One region of the Butyricimonas sp. RTP31003st1_G1_RTP31003_210430 genome, then DNA from elsewhere that is predicted to be linked to it. Evidence: riboswitches for the same ligand, from Rfam matches in the RefSeq annotation. Region 1 holds a riboswitch; each other region holds the start of a gene.
What was found. Region 1 has a riboswitch for cobalamin ahead of AB5542_RS11200 (TonB-dependent receptor). Riboswitches for the same ligand answer to the same signal wherever they lie in the genome.
Positions count from the first base shown of each region.

Region 2: it holds a riboswitch for cobalamin, as region 1 does, so the genes downstream of both, AB5542_RS18415 (anaerobic ribonucleoside triphosphate reductase) here and AB5542_RS11200 (TonB-dependent receptor) in region 1, are expected to answer to the same signal.
Region 3: it holds a riboswitch for cobalamin, as region 1 does, so the genes downstream of both, AB5542_RS17745 (TonB-dependent receptor) here and AB5542_RS11200 (TonB-dependent receptor) in region 1, are expected to answer to the same signal.
Region 4: it holds a riboswitch for cobalamin, as region 1 does, so the genes downstream of both, AB5542_RS06295 (TonB-dependent receptor) here and AB5542_RS11200 (TonB-dependent receptor) in region 1, are expected to answer to the same signal.

Region 1 is NZ_JBCOSQ010000031.1:41,170-44,370, forward strand. Features, by position in the region: gene AB5542_RS11195 (leucine-rich repeat protein) at 1-1,040, shown strand, start outside; cobalamin riboswitch at 1,200-1,402, shown strand; gene AB5542_RS11200 (TonB-dependent receptor) at 1,541-3,201, shown strand, end outside.
Region 2 is NZ_JBCOSQ010000079.1:4,358-7,558, forward strand. Features, by position in the region: gene AB5542_RS18415 (anaerobic ribonucleoside triphosphate reductase) at 1-1,206, opposite strand, end outside; cobalamin riboswitch at 1,342-1,524, opposite strand; gene AB5542_RS18420 (MarC family protein) at 1,621-2,214, opposite strand; gene AB5542_RS18425 (aldehyde dehydrogenase family protein) at 2,322-3,201, opposite strand, start outside.
Region 3 is NZ_JBCOSQ010000072.1:5,665-8,865, reverse strand. Features, by position in the region: gene AB5542_RS17745 (TonB-dependent receptor) at 1-1,948, opposite strand, end outside; cobalamin riboswitch at 2,087-2,288, opposite strand; gene AB5542_RS17740 (beta-ketoacyl-ACP synthase III) at 2,427-3,201, opposite strand, start outside.
Region 4 is NZ_JBCOSQ010000014.1:55,439-58,639, reverse strand. Features, by position in the region: gene AB5542_RS06300 (TonB-dependent receptor) at 1-507, opposite strand, end outside; cobalamin riboswitch at 613-814, opposite strand; cobalamin riboswitch at 995-1,205, shown strand; gene AB5542_RS06295 (TonB-dependent receptor) at 1,258-3,201, shown strand, end outside.

The DNA.
Region 1 (3,201 bases):
TGTCCAAAGGTGTGTTTGAAAATTTAGAAGGGTTTAAATCTCTGGCAACTATCGGTTCAACTCTTGAAATACAAGATCTGAGTAACCTGACGAGCCTCGACGGGTTGGAAGCTTTAACTACCGTGGGCGAGAGTGCTAACTTCCGCAGCATGAGTTCTCTTGCGGATTTATCTGCTCTTGGTTCGCTTACGAAGGTTTCCAGCCTTTATTTCTCGGAAATCCTTGCCGAAGATTACTCTTTCTTGGAGCATTCCCTATCTGTCGGTTCGCTCTCTTTTAGTCAATCAAATGTTTCGGAATTGGATATCCGGGAGATTGACGGCTTGACTTATCTTGAGGTTCGTAATAACAATGTGCCTCTCACCTTGATCGGTGACGAAGCTATCTCCATGCAACGTTTATCTCTTTATGCCCCGAATATTGTTATCAAGGGCATCAAGGAAGTCACGACGACAGATTTCTTTGAATTCTGGATATCCGGTAGTCGTACGGAGACGGTTCAGTTGAATGTGGAAAAAGTGACCGGGAAATTCAGCCTCACGGTTGTGGCTGCCGTGGATGATTTGAATTTACCCAATTTGAAAGAGGTTGACGGGGAGTTCGGTTTTTACATTCAAGGACGCTCCCGGGTAAATCTACCGAAACTGACAAAAATCGGTTCGTTAAATGCCGGACATTGCTGTAACATAGAGTTACTATCACTGCCTGCGTTGGAAACGGTGAAAGGTGATTTCAATATTAGGACGAATGACTCTTATGGAGGTCATTTGGATGGTGTCTATGCACCGGCATTGATGTCTATCGGGGGAAAGTTGACGTTGAACGCATGGACGACGAGAACAGCCTCTTTGGAATACGTCAATTTTCCGGTACTCGTGTCGGCGTCTGCTGTGGAGATTAAGACGAATGTGGGGTTATTCGACTTCTCCGGCTTGAAAAGCGTGATCCCGGTACTGACTTCCGACAAGTGGATCGTGTCGGGTAACGGGTATAATCCCCAATATCAAGATATGGTGGATGGAAACTGGAAAAAGGAGTAGTTTATTTCCGTGAGATGGTAAACGTGCTGGGTCTGCAAGTCAAAATATGTGCTTTGCAGACCTAGTTGTATGTTTATGTAGTAGATTATCAGTATTTTGTTTTGTGAAATAAAGAGTGAAAAATAGTGTCATAAACTTCTACTGTCTTTATATTTTATATATTTTTGCAACGATTTTGGTGTCACACCTCGTTTCGGGCGTGTGGTGAAAAGGGAATCAGGTGTGAATCCTGAACAGACCCGCTGCTGTAAGCTCCGCCAAAGTCCGTGAACAAGACTCACATCCACTGTTTCGACACGAAATGGGAAGGGCGTTCAAGGACGGAGCAAGTCAGAAGACCTGCCAAGATCATGAGTTCGTAACTCTCTGGGACTAGAGTTCGCGAGGTGCAAGAAAAATAAATCTTTCTTGAATTAATGATTGGGTCCAAGGTGATTGCAAATGAAGGCGATCGCCGGAAATGGAATGATCGGATTTGTTATCGTTTAATGGCAGAGTAAATGAAATTAATCGTTTTTGGTGTAATTTTATGGTGTTCCTTGTTTGGGAATTATTTGTGGGCACAAAAAGTGGACACGACAAAGGTGTACAATATTGATGAGGTTGTTGTTTCCGCCAAGCGGGTTCAGAAGGAGGTGATTCCGGTTCAAACGATGGAAGGTCCGGTGTTGCAAAGGTTGACAGTACATTCCGTTGCGGATGCTTTGCGTTATTTTTCGGGGGTGCAGATCAAGGATTACGGGGGAATCGGGGGCTTGAAGACCGTGAATATCCGGGCGATGGGGACCCAACACGTGGGGGTGTTTTATGATGGTATCGAGTTGGGAAACGCACAGAACGGGACCGTGGATCTGGGACGTTTTTCACTGGATAACATGGAGGCGATCTCTTTGTATAACGGGCAGCGGAGTGCCATATTCCAGTCTGCCAAAGATTTTGGCTCGGCCGGGTCTATTTATATGACAAGCCGTACACCTAGATTTACAGACGGGAAGAAATATAATGCGAAGGTTACTTTTAAAACGGGATCTTTCGGGGTGGCGAATCCATCAGTGTTGTTTGAACATCGGTTGGGGGAACACGTGAGCGGGGCTTTTAGTTCGGAGTATATGTACACGACAGGAAAGTATAAGTTTAGCTACAAAAAAAAGAATGGTTACGATACGACGGAGGTTCGTAAGAACGGGGATGTTCGTGCTTTGCGGGCAGAGTATGGTGTGTTTGGCCGGATGAATGACGGAGAGTGGAAGGCTAAGGCATATTTTTATGATTCCGAAAGAGGTTATCCCGGCGCATCGGTACGGGAAGAGCCGGGAAAGTTCAAGCATCAGGATCGTCAATGGGATTCTAATTTTTTCCTTCAAGGTTCTTTTTTGAGGCATTTTAGTGGTTATAGTTTACAGATGAACGCGAAGTATGCCTATGATTATTTGCATTATCTTTCCGATCCCCGGTTGGACGTGAGTACGATGTACGTGAATAATCATTTCCGGCAACACGAAATTTATGTTTCGTCAGCCAATATGTTTGCCATTTTGCCTTTTTGGAACGTGGATGTGTCCGTGGATTTTCAGTGGAACAAGCTGAATGCAGATTTGGTGGATTTTGTCTATCCGACCCGTTACACGACTTTAGGGGCCGTGGCGACGGCCTTGCATTTTGACCGTTTTAAATTTCAGGCAAGCGTGTTGGGGACTTTCGTGCATGAGCGGACGAAGGTGGCGAATGGGGCAGCGGATGATATGCAGGAATATACACCCACGGTCGTGATGGCGTGGCAACCGTTCCGTGTGGCGGATTTTAACGTGAGGGCTTTTTATAAGCGAGTGTTCCGAATGCCGACGTTGAATGATTTGTATTATACTTTTATCGGGAATATAAATCTGGAACCGGAGTACACGAACCAGTATAACGTGGGAGTGACTTATAATCGCAACTTTGATAAAGGGGTGTTGCAGGGGCTGGACGTACAGATGGATGCCTACTATAACGAGGTGTCGGATAAGATTATTGCCATGCCGACTTCCAATCAGTTTCGCTGGACGATGGTGAATCTGGGAGAGGTAGAAATTCGAGGTATTGATGTTGCCTTGCAGAGTAATTGGAGGTTCTGTCAACATTGGTTGTTGGATGCCCGGGTGAATTACACATACCAGAAGGC
Region 2 (3,201 bases), on a different contig from region 1:
ATCAGCTCTCCATTGTTCATGCTGGTTGAAAGTGGCATCCAAGTTTATGAAATTCGGGAAAAAGCGACGGGCGGAAACCTTGCATGCGAACTCGTATAGATCGTAATTCGGGTCTTCCGGAAGGTAGTTTACTCCTTTTTTCTTTTTCCAGATTTGAATCGGGAAAATAGCCGTGGCTTCGTTACCCACTCCCCGGTAGGTGGAACGCAATAATTCACGGATGACACAACGTCCTTCGGCAGAAGTGTCTGTGCCGTAGTTGATGGAGCTGAAAACAACCTGATTACCTCCCCGGCTGTGGATGGTATTCATGTTGTGGATAAAAGCTTCCATGGATTGATGTACCCGGTTTACCGTGCGGTTGATGGCGTGTTGTAAAACTCGTTGTTCTCCGGTCAAACCTGATAGTTCCCGGGGAATATAGTCTTGAATTTCGATGTGATAAAGATGGTTATAGTTTTCTCCGTTTAATTCTTCCAATACTTTGACTTCTTCCACGAAACTGGAACGTACATAGGGAGCCAGGTAAAAGTCAAAAGCGGGAATCGCCTGTCCCCCGTGCATCTCGTTTTGGGCGGTTTCCAGAGAGATACACCCTAGGATGCTGGCTGTTTCGATACGTTTGGCAGGACGTGATTCCCCGTGTCCGGCAAAGAATCCGTTTCTCAGAATCTTATCCAACGGGTGTTGCACACAGGTAAGGCTTTTCGTGGGGTAATAGTCTTTGTCGTGAATATGCAAGTAGCCTTGGCGAACTGCGGTTTTCACTTCTTCGGTTAACAAGTAGTCGTCAACAAAAGGCTTGGTAGTTTCACTGGAAAATTTCATCATCATCCCTGCCGGGGTGTCCGCATTCATATTTGCGTTTTCCCGGGTAATGTCGTTGGATTTTGTTTCGATAATTTCCAGAAAAATATCTCTCGTTTTTGCTTTACGTGCAACGCTCCGCTGGTTTCGATAAGCGATATATAGTTGTGCCACATCTTTTCTGCGGCTTTTCATGAGTTCGATCTCTACATTGTCTTGTATTTCTTCCACGGTCATCTGTTCTGCCCCGCGGTAAGCGACCCGGTCGGCAATGGTGGATGCCAATTCCATATCCTCTCCTTGAGCCGTGTGGAGCATTGCCCGACGAATGGCCGCGATAATTTTTTCTTCATTAAAGCCGACAACCCGGCCATCCCTTTTTACAACTGTCTGAATCATGTCTTTCTTATTCCTTTAGTTTAGTTACAATTACATGAATTTTAATTTTGTTTTGGTTTGAGATGACTTTATGATTAAAAACGGGATGTAAGTATGTTTGAAATACCTGCGTTCCCGGCTTTTTCCTCGAAAGCCTTTGAAACCTCTGGTCTTGGCAGGTCTTCTGACTTGTTCCCGGTCAAGCGCCTTCCCGTTGGAAAACAGTGGCAATGTGATGCTTGAACGATTCAGTGAAACTTACAGCAGCGGGACTGTTCAGGATTTTCACCTGATTCCCTTTTAATCCTTGTTGAAGGAACCAAAATCTAGACAAATGTATAAATAATTTTTCTATTGGTGAGAGAAAAAATATCTTTTTTGGAAAACTTTCTTGTTTGATTTTTTCAAAAAGTTTTCCAAAAAGAATTTTTTGATCTAAGATAGTGATGCCAGCAGAGTGTTTAAATTGGATGCGAAAATTTTTACAGACATGGCAAGTAGAATGATGCCAAAGAATTTTCGTAGAATGTAAACGCCGCCTTTCCCGAGAACCCGTTCTACTAAATAGACATTGCGTAGAACAATATAGACGACCGTCATGTTAAGAAGAATGGCAATGATAATACTAAAAACGCTACATTCAGCTTTAAGTGTCAGCGTGGTTGCTAATGCCCCGGCTCCTGCGATAAGCGGAAAGATAACAGGTACGATTGTTGCCGAACCTTCCGGGCCATCATTTCTGAAAATCTCGATACTAAAGGTCATTTCTATGGCGAGTACGAAAAGCACTAATGCCCCGGCAAGGGCAAAAGAGGAAATGTCGATGTTGAATAATTTCAATAATCCGTCTCCCGCGAAAAGAAATGCTATAAATATAACGAGAGATATTCCTGCGGCTTTTTCGGCACTGACTTTTTTTCCTGCATCATTCAACCCGATAATAATAGGAGTTGATCCCGTGATGTCGATCACGGCGAAAAGTACCATAAAGGCGGTGAATATTTCTTTTATATTGATACTGAAGTCCATATTCGTATAACATGAAATTTGCGGGTTACAAGTGCTGTACGTATTTATGAAACCAACGTTAAAGAGGTGTACTGTCACTTGTAGTCCCGCAAATTTACGATTATTTTTTATAATTCCCATATTTCGGCATCGGAGGGTACGTGTATCCGTGCGGATAACGGGGCGATGCGTGTGATATTTAATAGGTGTTTATAGGTGAAGTTTTCGGAAATCGAGTTGTTCCCCCAACTTCCGCACCCGAGGGTGTTGGTCACGGGGAGCCCGTTTTGTATGGAACCTCCGGCCGTGGTAGCACACGGGGCATTCACGATCAGGCGTGATACGGAGAGTTCTGTTCCAGCCTTGATGATGTTTGCTTGATTGTTGGAGTGGATTCCGGCCGTGTGTCCGTTTCCTTCCATGAACAGATTTGTTTTGGCGATTTTTATCGCTTCATCAAAGTTGTCATAAGCGAATGCAGCCATGACGGGACACATTTTTTCTTTGCAGATGAGGTCGTCACGTCCTATTCCGTGAGCTTCTACCACGAGGACTCGGGTGTTACCCGGTACGAAGATGCCGGCTTTGCTTGCGATTGTCTGAACGGATTGTCCGACAATATCCCTGCAAATATGCCCGTCTTCAAAAAGTGCATTAACTACTTTGTCCCGATCTTCTTCGGACACGATGTATGCCCCGTGACGGCGGAAAGTGTCCATGACTTCCTGTTTGTCGTCTTTGTGATAAATGAAACTCTGTTCCCCGGAACAGATGATACCATTGTCAAAGGAGCGACCGGTGATGACTTTTTCTGCCGCTACATCGAAATCAATAAATCGATCTAGGATTACCTGTACGTTACCTGCGCCGACACCGAAAGAGGGTTTGCCCGATGAGTAAGCTGATTTTACCATGGGCATTCCTCCCGTGGCAACCACGACATCACAAGCTTCCATAAGTTCGCAAGTCTTTTCGATCGTGGGTTCCTCGATCACCTGAACTAGACCT
Region 3 (3,201 bases), on a different contig from region 1:
GAGAAACAGAACCATCCCGTTTCAATAATTTACCGCGTAATGTCGTGGTAAAATTCAAGGCGTGTTTTGAATTTCCGGACAATTGCAAATCCGTCTCCCGATCTCTCGCATCAGTATAAGCATAAGTTCCCCTCAGCAACAATTGCTTAATCGGGTAATAAGTTAATGTTCCTTCTGCCCCGCGTATACGCACGGCCTCCACATTTGCATAATGCATTTCTGCTCCCAATTGTCCCGGTTCCGGATCTTCCACGTCAATAACAAAAGAATTAATTTTATCTTTTATCGTGTTCTGGTACCCTTCCACGCTTGCATTCAACCGTCCATTGTAAGTATATTCCGCCGAAACCGATAAATAATTGGAATATTCCGGTTTCAAATCTGGATTTCCAACATTATGCGACACACTTCCCATGTCAAAATCAGAATACAACTCCGTCAAGCCGGGAGCCTTAAATCCCCGACTATACCCGGCACGGAATTTAAAACTGCCCGGGGCATACATCAAATTTACTTTCGGGGTATACGCGTCACCAAAAACAGAATGGTGTGTGTAACGGAAACCTCCTACCAAATCCAGCTCCGGCAATATCTGCCAATCCACCTGCACGAAAACATTCGCATCGTTCACTTTTCTCACGGTTTGTTCCTTACCGTATTGCATCTTATTATAATTCCGAGTCCAATTCCATTCAATTCCTCCAACAATCTCCACGTTCTTCAAGGGACTATAAATATCTGTCAAACGGGCTGTCTGCTCGTGAGAAGTCGCATTCGTACTATCTGCAAGATCAATCAAATCATACACGGTCTTACGAGTATAAAAATCTCCGTAATACACCGCATACAACTTATTCTTTTCCCCGAAGGCATGCTCCAATGATGCCCGGAATGTTTTGTTTAAACTGCGATAATGCGTTGGAGATTCTCCCTTGGGAGGATTCTCTACTTCATTCCAATAGAAAGAAGCTGAAGCCACCACTTTCGTCCGTTCATTATTCCATCCTACCTTCTCCTCTATATTCATATCATGTGAAGGATTCATCGTGTAAGACTGGGGTGTTTCGGGCGTAAGATCATACCCATCCGTGGAATTACGACGAAAAAGAGTCTGGGAGAAAAATCCCTTGTGAGCCAACCCGATCCCCGCATCCAACTGCAGATCATTAAACTTAGAATAACGAGCTTTTGCCCAGCCTTCCAAAGAGCGTTTCGGAGAATCCGTGATAATATTCACAACCATACCCATGGCACTTGACCCGTAAAGAGCAGAAGCCGCACCTTTCAAAATCTCGATCCGTTTAATATTGGACGTACTCAGCCGATCGAAATCGATAGGTCCCCCGGGAGTCTGAGATAACCTCTCCCCATCAACCAAGATAAGGATGTAACTATTTTCCAATCCCTGAATCTGGATATTATTACCGCGAGGGTCCACGTTAAAACGAAGCCCCGGAATATTGTACTCCAGAACATCCATCATACTCTCGTAATCATTTCGTTGTAACTCCTCGGCAGAAACGACACGAGTCATCACGGGAGCCTCGGAAATCACCTTTTCCGTTCTCGTACCTGTAATAACCACCTCGTCCAAATCCAACAAACTCTTCTTCAGCTTAATAACAAGTCCAGAGATTGTTCCAGGAGCCACATCAACTTCACGAGTCTCATACCCGACAGAACGAACCGTCAAAGTTGCTTTACGATTGGCAGGCACGTCAATTTTAAATTTTCCTTCCGTATCGCAAACACTCCCCCAACCTAACTCTTTCACCATGAGAGTTGATAAAGGTATTGCATCCCCTGTTTCAACATCCACGACTTTTCCGGTTAATTTTACCGTTTTCACCGTATCAGCCATCACCTCCGGTTGAATCGCCATAAGTCTTGACATTGGTGCGAAATTCAATACAAGTACGCCACATACTAGCAATAAGATACTTTTCATGTTTATTATTTTTTCATAAACATTATAAACGCCACACGACAGCACACATCACGCACATCCGTGGCTTCATAAATGTTACTGTTAATAAAAACAATAGCTATTATTTTTTCCTTTTTATCATCCTTATTCCCGAGAACAATAAAAACATCTAATTCAGGCAGGTTTTCTGACTTTCTCCGCTTATGTCGCCTTCCCGGACGAACCAGTGGCATGAGGTGACTAAGCATTTCCCGTGTAACGGGAAAGAGATTACAGCAACGGGTATTGTTCCGGACTCTCACCGGATTCCCTTACATCCCATACAGATAGCATGGGACTCACCAAAATCGACGCAAATATATAAAATAATTTATTTCTTAATGAAAAAAACAATTATTTTCTAATAATCAGCTAAAATATCTTACACCCATCTTCTGAAATCAAAAAAGCTGTTCGGTTATTTCCCGAACAGCCTCGTATATCGTATTATCGATACAATCTAACCCTTATGAGTATATCCCCATTTCAAATAAATGGCACCCCATGTAAATCCGGCACCAAAAGCAGCAAGGATCAAATTATCCCCCTTCTTCAGTTGGTCCTCCCATTCATACAGACACAACGGGATTGTTGCCGAGGTCGTGTTACCGTATTTTTGGATATTAACCATGACCTTCTCTTTGGGTAACCCCATTCGTTCCCCGGTAGCCTTGATAATACGCAGGTTTGCCTGATGAGGTACCAGCCAAGCCACGTCCTCCGAGGACAAGTTATTGCGTTCCATCACTTCCACCGACACGTCTGCCATGTTCGATACAGCATGTTTAAACACGGGCTGTCCTTCCTGGTAAATATAATGTTCCCGGGCTAAAACCGTATCAATGGTTGGCGGTTTCAAAGAACCACCTGCTTTCATATGTAGGTGAACACGTCCCATTCCATCCGAACGCAATATGTGGTCAATTACCCCCAAATCTTCAGTTGTCGGCTCCAGCAACACGGCGGCAGCCGCATCTCCGAAAATAGGACAAGTTGCCCGATCCGTGTAATCCGTAATCGCGGACATCTTTTCAGCTCCCACGACAATCACTTTTTTATAACGCCCGCTCTCCACGTACTGCGTCGCCGTGATCAAGCCATATAGGAAACCGGAACATCCGGCATTAAGATCAAAACTAAAAGCATTCTTTATTCCCACCATATCGGAAATCACGTTCCCGTTAGCAGGGAAATGCATGTCGGCCGTAACCGTACAGCAAATCAATAAATCAACT
Region 4 (3,201 bases), on a different contig from region 1:
AGACGCTTTCTTGCGCACGATATTCAACACTCCGCCCATAGCCGAATGTCCGGCCAAAATAGCGGCGGGTCCTTTCAACAATTCGATAGACTCCACGGCAGCCAAATCCCCGTAAGGCACGTTATTATTCAACGTCCGCTCATCGCGAATCCCGTCAATCATAACAACCGCACTCCCCTGGCCGCGAATAGAAAACTGTTGAAACTGCCCGTATTGCTTGTCTTTCGCTACAATTCCCGGCAAAAACTTAACGGCATCCATCAGATCAACAATTCCCTTCCGGTCAAGCATCTGGCTAGACAACTTGCTCACCGTTATCGGAACGAAACGTAAAGGCACATCCAATCCCAACAAATCAATCCTCTTCTTTTTCTGCATCACATCCACCTGATCGATACGGAATAAAGAGTCCGTGATACTCTTTTTCTTTCGCTTATCGTCCTCTTGAGCGAAAAGCGAACCGACGCACACAAACAGCAACAATGCTAATACAACAACTTTTTTCATACAACTATATATTAATAATGAATAAGCATTATTAACATAGTCTTTTGGGCAACATGAGTTTAAGGTAAAATCCATCTTTTTCCCTCTCGCTTTTTTTCCCGAAAGCTATGGTTTATCTTGTTCGGCAGGTCTTCTGACTTGTTCCGGATTTTGTTGCCTTCCCAGTTTATAACCAGTGACATTTGAAGTACAAAACCCCTTGTATAGGAACTTACAGCTGCGGGTACAGTCCCGGATTCACACCGGATTCCCTATTAAGCATCACCTCCATGACCGAAGGCTCCGCACCAAAACATGGCGCGAATGTAATATATTTTTTTATATTATACTTTTCAACATGATTTTTTTATTTCCATAATTCAATCATCATAACAAACTGACAACCAACCTATATAATAAAAACTCCAACAATATCCTTAACGAATCTCTATACCTTCTCCAGGTATCATTTTTCTCACCCAACCGTAACCTTTTGTCAAAAAATATATACATTTGTGCCGTCTTAGGTGATGTGTTAATGCTCAATTAACATACAAGAGGGAAACCGGTTAGAATCCGGTACAGTGCCCGCTACTGTGATGCCCGTTTCTCCCTAACGAAGAGATTCAAAGAAAGGTTCTTACACCACTGTTCGTAAGGACGGGAAGGTATCTTTCTTAGGCGTAGTCAGGAGACCTGCCGAGACAAACATAGGTAATAGCGTATTCTCGGGGCCAGGAATACTATTATAAACTTTAAAACTTAACCCGAATGAAAAGAATTGTAGTACTGACTACATTATTCATGCTGACTTTGGCAAGCGTCTCGCTAGGGCAGATCACGTTGAGAGGGAAAGTGATCGATGCAAAAAGCGGGAAAGCACTTATCGGGGCCAATGTACGATTAGTCGGAACAAGCATCGGAATCGCCACGAACAACAAGGGCGAATTCGTCCTCGAAAAAGTTCCCGACGGTACCTACACGCTCCGGGCCAGTTACTCCGGTTACGAAGTCAGTTCCATAAAAGTCAGTAGTAGCAAAAGTGACATTCTGTTCCAACTGAAAACATCACTGATCAACCTCGATCAAGTCGTTGTTTCGGGAACGGGAACTCACCGAAAATTAAAGGACTCACCAGTCCCCGTCGAGGTCATGACAGCCTCGGACATCAAAAAAGGTGGAATCTCCACCATCGAGGATGCCCTCGTGATGCTAAATCCCTCGTTTAGTTTCCGCCCAACGGCTATGAGTACAAACATGACCCTTAACGGAATGAAAGGAGATTATATCCTCGTTCTCGTGAACGGGAAGAAAATGACCGGAGACATTTCCGGTTACGTTGACCTCTCCCGGATCGACATGGGTAGGGTAAAACGAATCGAAGTCCTTAAAGGTGCAGCCTCCTCCCTCTACGGATCGGACGCTATTGCGGGAGTGATCAACATTATCACAGATCAGCCGCATGACGCCCTGAACATCGTGTCCACGACCCGATTAGGAGGCAAGGGCAGTTTTATCGAGAACGTCAACGCAGACATCAACGCTGGCAAATTCTCGTCCTCAACCTCTTATCAAAGGCGCCAATCTGACGGCTGGCAACTCAGTAATATCACAGAAGATAGTGTACCTACCCGTCGCAAAGTGTCTGATAAATTTCACTCGGACATCGTGAACCAACGTTTTGCCTTCGATCCATCAAAAAATCTGAACTTGTACGTGGAAGGAAGTTACTTTACCAAAGAACTCGACCGTCCCGTGAACAAGGATGCTAAAGACCCTTCCGGATTCGACTATGATATGTCATACGAGAACTACGCTGTGGGATTGGGGGGAAAATATCTGTTCGGTAATTCCGCTTATATTAGCTTGGATGTCAACGCCAACAACTACGAGTACTACAAAGTATACACCCGTGCCATCGAGTCCAAGGGCGACACGACCACCCACGTCGGAGATGAAATCCTGACCAAACGTCAACGCTACTTATCTACCAACCTAAAAGGAGTATTCAAGATCGGTAAGTACAACAAAATTTCCATTGGAACCGAGTACATCAAGGACTACTTAAAGAATCCCACCGATCTGGCGGAGAGTAAAGATGTCTATACGCTGGCTCTTTATGCACAAGACGAGATTCGTCTTTTCAAAAAACTCCAATTAGTACCCGGTTTCCGTTACATCTACCACGAGGCATTCAAGAATCAGTTTACGCCCAAACTTTCAGCCATGTACAGCCTAGGAAATTTCAACTTCAGGCTCTCTTACGCGGCCGGATTCAAGGCTCCCTTGTTGACGGACCTCTATTATTATAAGGAATCTGCCAAGAAAGGAAAATTAACCGTCGTTATCGGGAACCCCGATCTGAAACCGGAGAAATCGAATTACTACGCTTTCAACACGGAATATGCGGGAAAGTACTGTAACATCTCCGTAAACGGGTATATCAATGACCTCCGTAACGTTATAGAGTCAAAGAAATTACCCCTAACACCGGAAGACGAAGCCAACAAGGTCACTTCCCGAGAAACTTACGAGAATCTGGACAAAGCCCGGACACAAGGAGTTGATATTTCCGTTAACAGCTACCTCGGTGCGGGATTTTCTCTAGGTGGTGGATATAGCTACGTGGATGCCCGGGATAGGAAAACCAAAATTCGTTTGGAAGAAAGCATCCGTCACTCGGCAACCGTCAAGGCGAATTACATGCACGAATGG